2 regions of the Exiguobacterium sp. s64 genome follow, and region 2 is predicted to be linked to the other one. Evidence: predicted binding sites of a transcription regulator. Region 2 holds the regulator's gene; the other holds the start of a gene.
What was found. Region 2 encodes LexA, which represses DNA repair genes until DNA is damaged. Its sites were predicted from a motif close to CGAACATATGTTCG; they were not measured.
Positions count from the first base shown of each region.

Region 1 (4,430 bases), on a different contig from region 2:
GACCATCTGCGAGATCGTCTGGCTTGAGATCTCGATGCCGTGACGCGGACAGACCGGTTTCCCGATGCGAGCGAACAAAAGACGTAAGTAGTCATAGATTTCCGTCACCGTTCCGACGGTCGAGCGCGGGTTACGGCTCGTCGTCTTCTGGTCGATCGAGATGGCCGGGCTCAGCCCTTCAATCGTATCGACGTCCGGTTTGTCCATCTGTCCGAGGAATTGACGGGCGTAGGCCGATAGACTCTCGACGTAACGGCGCTGCCCTTCGGCGTAGATGGTGTCGAACGCGAGTGACGATTTACCGGAACCGGACAAGCCCGTCAAGACGACGAGCTGGTCCCGTGGAATATCGATATCAATGTTTTTCAAGTTGTTGACGCGCGCCCCTTTGATGACGATCGCATTTTTCTTTTCAGCCATTTAATTCCCTACCTTCAACTCCAAGATTAAGTCACGCAATTCGGCCGCCCGTTCGAACTGGAGGTCGCGGGCCGCTTGTTTCATTTCTTCTTCTAGCTTGGCGATGGCTTCCTCACGTTCAGCCGGCTTCATCGAGCTGAGTGATTCGAGCACATCCTCCTCGGCGTCGACCGTCGCGCGGATGACGCCGCGTACTTCTTTACGGATCGTCTGCGGCGTGATGCCGTGTTCTTCATTATAGGCTTGTTGAATCGAGCGACGACGATCGGTCTCTTCAATCGCGCGCGTCATCGAGTCGGTCATCTTATCAGCGAACAAGATGACGTGCCCGTTCGAGTTCCGCGCCGCCCGCCCAATCGTCTGAATGAGCGATCGGTCCGAACGGAGGAACCCTTCCTTGTCGGCGTCTAGAATCGTGACGAGACTCACTTCCGGGATGTCTAGTCCTTCCCGCAGTAAGTTGATTCCGACGAGGACGTCGTATTTTCCGAGACGCAGGTCACGGATGATCTCAATCCGCTCGAGCGTCTTGATTTCAGAGTGCATATAGTTGACCTTGATGCCCGCTTCACGCAGATAGTCCGATAAATCCTCGGCCATCTTTTTCGTGAGCGTCGTCACGAGGACGCGTTCGTCCTGTTTGATGCGGTCGCGAATTTGGTCCATCAAGTAGTCGATTTGTCCTTTGATCGGATGAATCTCGATCGTCGGGTCGAGCAGTCCTGTCGGCCGGATGATCTGTTCGATCATGTGCGGGGTATGCTCGAGCTCGAACGGACCTGGTGTCGCCGAGATAAAGATCGCTTGCGACAACTTCTTCTCGAACTCGTCGAACTTGAGCGGACGGTTATCTTTAGCTGAAGGCAGGCGGAACCCGTGGTCGACGAGCACTTGCTTCCGGGCCTGGTCACCGTTATACATGCCGCGTACTTGCGGGAGCGTCACGTGCGACTCATCGGCGACGAGTAGGAAGTCTTTCGGGAAGTAGTCGATGAGCGTGTAAGGCGTCGCCCCTGCCTCGGTCAAGTTCAAATGACGCGAATAGTTTTCGATGCCTGAACAGTAGCCCATCTCACGCATCATCTCGAGGTCATAGTTCGTCCGCTGTTCGAGACGCTGGGCTTCAAGCAGTTTGCCTTCCTCGCGGAACTTCGCGAGCTGTTGTTCGAGCTCGGCCTCGATGTTGACAATCGCTTTTTGCAGCTTCTCGTCGCGGGTGACGAAGTGGGATGCCGGGAAGATCGAGACATGCTCGCGATCGGCGATAATCTCGCCGGTGAGCGGGTCCATCTCGCGGATCCGGTCAATCTCGTCTCCGAAGAACTCGACGCGCAAACACTGCTCGTCGCGTGACGCCGGGAAGATCTCGACGACGTCACCTCGGACACGGAACCGTCCGCGTTGGAAGTCGATATCGTTCCGCTCATATTGGATGTCGATCAACTTGCGGAGCATCTGATCACGGCCCAACTCTTTACCGACGCGGAGACTTAAGACGAGGCTGTTATATTCTTCCGGGTTACCGAGACCGTAGATGCACGACACGGAGGAGACGATGATGACGTCATCGCGCTCGAACAAGGCCGACGTCGCCGAGTGACGAAGTTTATCGATCTCATCGTTGATCGAGGCGTCTTTCTCGATGAACGTGTCCGTCGATGGGACGTACGCCTCTGGCTGATAGTAGTCGTAATAGCTGACGAAATATTCGACGGCGTTGTTCGGGAAGAATTCCTTGAACTCCGAATAGAGCTGCCCGGCGAGCGTCTTGTTGTGGGCCAAGACGAGCGTCGGCTTCTTCACTTCTTGGATGACGTTCGATACGGTGAACGTCTTCCCGGTGCCGGTCGCCCCGAGCAACGTCTGGTACCGGTCGCCGCGATTGACGCCCTCGACGAGCTGTCGAATCGCCTCCGGTTGGTCGCCGGCCGGCTTATATTCTGATTGTAAGCCGAACGGAACGCTAATCTTATCCATATATATTCCTCGCTTTCTGTTCCTTGCATATTGACTTGATTATAGCACATACACGAACAAATATTCGCTTCTGACACGCTTCCCAAATCGTTCCACTTTTCGTTATCATGGAGAGTGAATCTAAGTAGAAACGAGTTGGTCGTCATGTGGTCACTTCTCTTCATCCCGCTCGGTGCCATCGTCGGCGCCTTGTCCGGATTCTTCGGCATCGGCGGCGGGGTCATCATCGTCCCAGTGCTGCTCTTTAGTGGTTATTCGGCAGCAGAGGCCGTCGCCACGTCGCTCTTGTTCGTCGTCGGGACGAGCCTGTCCGGCGCGAAGAAACATACGTCGCTCGGCAACGTGTCTTGGTCGACCGGCATCACGGTCGGACTGACCGGCGCCGTCACGGCACAGCTGTCGAGCCGCCTCGTCCTCTCGATCTCGGGGACGTATGATTGGTTACTGAACTTATTTTATCTGGCTATCCTATCTTATTTTGCCGTTACGCTATTAAAGAAAACATCGAAACCGCAGAAGCCGAAAAAATCGACCGTTCTCGCGGGTGTGATGATCGGAGCGATGGCCGGACTATTGTCCGCCCTCCTCGGCATCGGCGGCGGGTTCATCATCGTCCCGCTCCTCGTCAGTTGGCTCGGCTTCACGACGCATCGCGGGGTCGGGACGAGCCTCGCTGCCGTCCTGTTCATCTCGCTCGGCGGACTCGTCGGCTATCTGCCGTCGCTATCGCTCGATTATGTGACGCCGCTTGCCCTCGTCCTCGGGGCGTTCATCGGCGCGCCGATTGGGGCATCCCTCACGGACCGTTACGACGATAAAGAGATTTCGCGGCGCCTCGCTTGGCTCTACCTCGCCGTCATCGCTTCGATTCTCCTCGACCTCGGCGCCACGAGCTTTCCCCCGCTCGGTTACGTGAGCTTGATGGTCCTGCTCGTCTTTCTCGTCGGGATCATCCTCGACTTCAGACGCCGGATTACCAATCAAAACCACTTTTCATGAGAAAAGTGGCTTTTTTTGCATATCCGGTTTTGAAACGCTTTCATTTGGGGCATATAATGAAGTGGTGAGCCAAATTTAATATGGAAGGAAGGGAGTATCACATGTCAGCATTCGTCAGCGAAATTATTGGTACAATGCTACTCATCTTGCTCGGTAACGGTGTCGTCGCCGGCGTCGTCCTCCGTCATTCGAAAGCGGAGAACGCAGGCTGGATCGTCATCACGTTCGGTTGGGGCTTGGCCGTTATGGTCGGGGTATACGCGGCCGGTATCTATGGAGGGGCGCATATCAACCCTGCCGTCACCATCGGACTTGCGACAGCAGGCTCATTCCCATGGGCCGATGTGCCAGCGTATATTTTGGCACAATTCATCGGGGCGTTCATCGGGGCCGTCCTCGTCTATGTCCACTACAAGCCGCACTATGATGCGACCGACGACCCGGGCGCCAAATTGGCGACGTTCTCGACCGCACCGGGGATTCGTAACACGCCGTTCAACTTGATCGGGGAAATCATCGGCACGTTCGTACTCGTCTTCGCCCTCTTGTCATTCGGGGCCAACACGTTTGCCGACGGTTTGAATCCGCTCATCGTCGGTTTCTTGATCGTCTCGATCGGTCTCTCGCTTGGTGGTACAACGGGATATGCCATCAACCCGGCGCGTGACCTCGGACCGCGGATTGCGCATGCGATCCTTCCTATCAAAGGCAAAGGCACGTCGGACTGGGGCTACTCATGGATCCCGGTCGTCGGACCGATCATCGGGGCGGTCATCGCCGCATTGTTATACGGTATTCTCGTACCATAATCTTTCTAATTTCTAAGGAGGCTCTCTCATATGGAGAAAGAAAAACGCTACATCTTAGCACTTGACCAAGGAACGACAAGCTCACGGGCGATCATCTTCGACCACGACGGAAAAATCGTCACGACCGCTCAGCGCGAGTTCAAACAGTACTTCCCTAAGCCAGGCTGGGTCGAGCATAACGCCAATGAGATTTGGGGTTCTGTCCTCGCCGTCATGGCCGAGGCG
Region 1 covers NZ_JACSLH010000004.1:202,718-207,147, reverse strand. Annotated here, with positions in the region: gene uvrA (excinuclease ABC subunit UvrA) at 1-420, opposite strand, end outside; gene uvrB (excinuclease ABC subunit UvrB) at 421-2,397, opposite strand; gene KNP64_RS08590 (sulfite exporter TauE/SafE family protein) at 2,542-3,396, shown strand; gene KNP64_RS08585 (MIP/aquaporin family protein) at 3,498-4,205, shown strand; gene glpK (glycerol kinase GlpK) at 4,236-4,430, shown strand, end outside.
Region 1: the regulator LexA is predicted to act here: its motif matches at 2,451-2,464, upstream of uvrB (excinuclease ABC subunit UvrB).

Region 2 (4,430 bases):
GGATATTCCCTTTAAAATCAGAGTCCTGAACGAGTCTTCGTATGAAGTGCTCATTCAGGACTCTTTTTCTATAATTCGCTTCAACTAATCAATATAATGAGGGAGAATGTATATCACTATAAATGTAATGGAATGGGATAGGGGGACGAGAAGTGGCAACACCATTAAAAGACGTGTATGATGAGACCTTTTTGTTGGAATTTGGACGACGTATTCAAACCGTGTATCCGTCATTTGACGTACAGGCTTTTATCGCATCAATCATAGATGAATCGTGGGAAGCGTTGGCACTCAAAGGGCGTACTCGACGTATTTCGATAAAACTAGGTCAGTATTTGCCACAGAATTACGAATCAGCTTTGGACGTATTGGTTGAAATTGCAGATGACTGCGTCGGCTTTCCTTATTTGTTTTTCCCGGACTTTGTAGCGGTGTATGGACAGGCAGAAGAGCATTGGGAACGCTCGATGTCAGCGCTCGAACGCTTCACACAGAAGTCGTCTTCTGAATTTGCGATCAGGTCTTTTTTGTTGCGGGAACCAACGCGTGTGATGAACCAAATGACAGCTTGGGCCATTCATCCGAACGAACATGTTCGGCGTTTGGCGAGTGAGGGTTGTCGTCCTCGCCTTCCGTGGGCGGAATCGTTACCCATGTTCAAAGAAGACCCAGCTCCAGTGTTGGAGATTTTAGAGTTGTTAAAAGAAGATCCATCATTATATGTGAGAAAAAGTGTCGCTAACAACCTCAACGATATCTCGAAAGATCACCCAGAAGCTGTACTCGCAGTCTCGCGACGATGGCAGGGCGAGCATCCTCATACCGATTGGATCATTAGACACGGATGCCGGACACTGATCAAGTCAGCCCATCCTGACGCGTTAACGATATTCGGTTATACGCAGGAAACAAATTTAACCGTCGACTCATCGATTTCTATACATCCGAACGTGATCCGCATAGGGGAGGCGTGCGAGATTCAGTACGATGTGTCCATTCGTCCAGGGGATGCTGCTTATGTTCGTATCGAATACGCGATTGAGTTTATAAAGGCCAACGGGAAAGCGAGTCGTAAAGCATTCCTGCTAGCGAATAGAACCGTCGCTGGGGGTGCGCGACTTGCAGCGACCAGAGTGCACGACTGGTCAGATTTGACGACCCGTCGGCATTATCCAGGGGAGCATCGTGTCGTCTTGTTGGTAAATGGACGAGAAGTGGCTGAAAATCATGTCATGTTGCATAAAAGTTGTTGAACTTCTATATAATAAACGGTTCGAAAAAGGGCAACCCAGTCTAATAGACGGGTTGCCCTTTTAGGTGTATGGCATAAGCATTTGCTTAAAACGCACGTTTGAAGAACGTCGATGCATAGTCGAGCGTCGTATGTAGCGTCGTCGCGAAGACGAGTCCGAAGAAGCAGGCTGCCCCGTTCAGGTCGAGCCACGATTTGGCAGCTTCCTCATACGGCGTGAACGTGAGCACGAGCGTGAGCGGGAAACCGAGATAGATGACCCGGATCAGATCGCTCAAGAGCGGCAAATGCGAGAATAACGACCGATGGGGCATAAGCTTCACGTAAGGGAGCCAAAAGCCCCGAAGCGGTCCCCATCGATAATAGGCGTCCGACTTCAAGTCGAGGTCCGGGGAGAGCCAGAACGTCCCGATCAGGGCGCCGAATAGGAACACGGTCGGAACATCGATGTCAATAAAAGGCGTGGCAATCGCAAGAGCACCGATTGCCACGAGATTCGTACGGGTATGTGTCTTGCCACTCGCCATTAGTGAATCGTGCGGTATACACCGATGACCTTCCCTAAAATCGACACGTTATCGAAATACATCGCTTCGAGCTCGTCGTTCTCCGGCTGGAGGCGAACTTTCGAAGCTTCTTTATAAATCCGCTTCACGGTCGCTTCACCTTCATCCGTCATGGCGACGACAATCTCTCCATTGTCGGCCGTGTTCTGTTGACGGACGAGGACGCGGTCCCCATCCAAGATCCCCGCGTTAATCATCGAGTCTCCTGAGACAGAGAGCATGTAGACGTTGTCGGAACCGACGACGTGAGCCGGGAGCGGGAAGTGTTCTTCCACGTTCTCGATGGCCGTGATCGGCGTACCGGCTGTGACTTTCCCGATGACCGGCACGTACATGACGGCATCGTGGTCTTCGACGACGGACATCTCTTCATCCAAAATCTCGATGGCGCGTGGCTTCGTCTTATCACGTCGAATCAATCCACGCTTCTCAAGACGGTCCAAGTGACCGTGTACAGTCGAGCTCGATGCGAGCCCGACAGCCTCGCCAATTTCGCGGACCGAAGGGGGATACCCTTTCGCCCGAACCTCAGCTTTTATAAAATCAAGAATCTGTTGTTGTCTTGCTGACATTTTTTTCAATGGATTTCACCTCGATTATGTCGAATAACCTGCGAACGCATCCTATTCTTTATGGGTTTAGTTTAACACAAGAACACATGAGCGCACAAACATTCGTTCGTTTTTTTCTGCTTGACCGAACAGAAGTTCTTGTTTTATGATGAGAACAGATAAACGAACAGACGTTCTCGAGAACGTGTATTCTTATTACCAGGAGGCAATGATTATGAGAGACACAATCAATGGAATCATCTTAGTCGGCATGTTGGCACTCGGTATGTTCGTATTTTTCGCGGTCGGAGAGCTTCGTGACAACGAAGCGGTCGTCGTGACCGAACAAAAAGTCGAACACAGTATTGAAGAAGAAGTCGCCTTGAAAGAGGCGGAGACGCTCGAAGCGCACATTCTCGCTAAACGGGATGAGGAAAAAGACGACAAGACGACGTGGTTCGCCGCCGAATAATCGTTTCTGATTGCGAACATCCCTTCATCCTGTGTATCGTAGAGGGCGAATGGAAAGAAAGGAAGTGACGCGATGCGAGTCGTCATTTATTGTCGCGTATCGACGAACAAGTCCACCCAAGAGACGTCGCTCAGTCGTCAGGCGGACGAATTGAAGCAGATGGCGAGACGTCTTGATGCTGAGGTGGTCGATGTGATCAGTGAACAAGAGAGCGGGTATGAGGTCAATCGGGCGGGACTGCTCGATCTATTGGAGCACGTCTCGACGTCCGATCTCGATGCCGTGCTCGTGAGCGATGACAGCCGTCTCGGACGGGGAAATGCAAAAATCGCTATCTTGCATACGCTCATGAAACATAACGTGCGCTTGTTGACGATGCAGTCGTCCGATGAATATATCGTCTCCGACGCCGAGAAGATGGTACTCGAGATCGTCAGTGTCGTCGAAGAGTATCAACGAAAGATCCATAACGCTAAAATTTCACGCGGAATGCGTCGGGCGGTCGCGAACGGATTTAATCCGCATCGGAATATCCAGCACCATGACCAGGGAGGCCGGAGCCGAATCGAAGTTCCGATTGAAGAAATCGTCCAATTGCGTGAACGTGGACTCACGTTCGCTGAAATTGCCGCCACCCTCCGCGGTTTTGGTTATGAGGTATCGAAAGCGACCGTGAACCGGCGCTACTTGGAGCACGTGTCGGTACCAGAAACTTGATTCCTGCTCGCTGATTTTGTACAGTAGAAGGACAAATTCAGTAGAGAGGGGGCGAGCCCGATGCTAGCACCTGAACAGTTGGAGCGAATCAATTTCCTCGCCAACAAAGCAAAGACAGATGGTCTGTCACCACAAGAGATGGACGAGCAGCAAGCGCTGCGCCAACAATATTTGCAAGCGTTCCGCCAATCATTCAAATCACAGATGATGGGAATGAAGGTCGTCGATCCGGAAGGAAACGACGTAACGCCAGAAAAATTAAAAGATGAGCAGGAACGTTACCGCTCAGAATGACCATGAATGCACATCCTATTTCATATAGGATGTGCATGTTTGTTATACGCGAACGTTGATCAGGGGGACTCATTGATGCGTTTTCAAACGAAAGGAAGTAAACGATTCCATTTAATGTGTTATACTAATTAATTAGTTGTGACACACGAATGAGTGTGCTAAAATATGACGGGTAGAAACTTTGTTAACAACAGAGAGGATGAAATTAGTGGAAACAACTACTAAAGAATTATTAGCGATTAACTCGATTCGGACGCTCTCAATCGACGCGGTCCAAAAAGCGAACTCAGGTCACCCGGGTATGCCGATGGGTGCGGCTCCGATGGCGTTCACACTTTGGACGGACAAAATGCGTCACAACCCGAAAAACCCGAACTGGTTCAACCGTGATCGGTTCGTCCTTTCAGCGGGACACGGTTCGATGCTCTTGTACTCGCTTCTTCACTTATCTGGTTACGATCTCTCAATGGACGATCTCAAATCGTTCCGCCAAATGGATTCGAAAACGCCTGGGCATCCAGAGTACCGTCACACGGCAGGTGTCGACGCGACGACTGGACCGCTCGGACAAGGGATCG
Region 2 covers NZ_JACSLH010000002.1:158,996-163,425, reverse strand. Annotated here, with positions in the region: gene KNP64_RS04390 (DNA alkylation repair protein) at 153-1,253, shown strand; gene KNP64_RS04385 (metal-binding protein) at 1,339-1,779, opposite strand; gene lexA (transcriptional repressor LexA) at 1,779-2,399, opposite strand; gene KNP64_RS04375 (hypothetical protein) at 2,605-2,841, shown strand; gene KNP64_RS04370 (YneB family resolvase-like protein) at 2,914-3,558, shown strand; gene KNP64_RS04365 (DUF896 domain-containing protein) at 3,619-3,852, shown strand; gene tkt (transketolase) at 4,052-4,430, shown strand, end outside.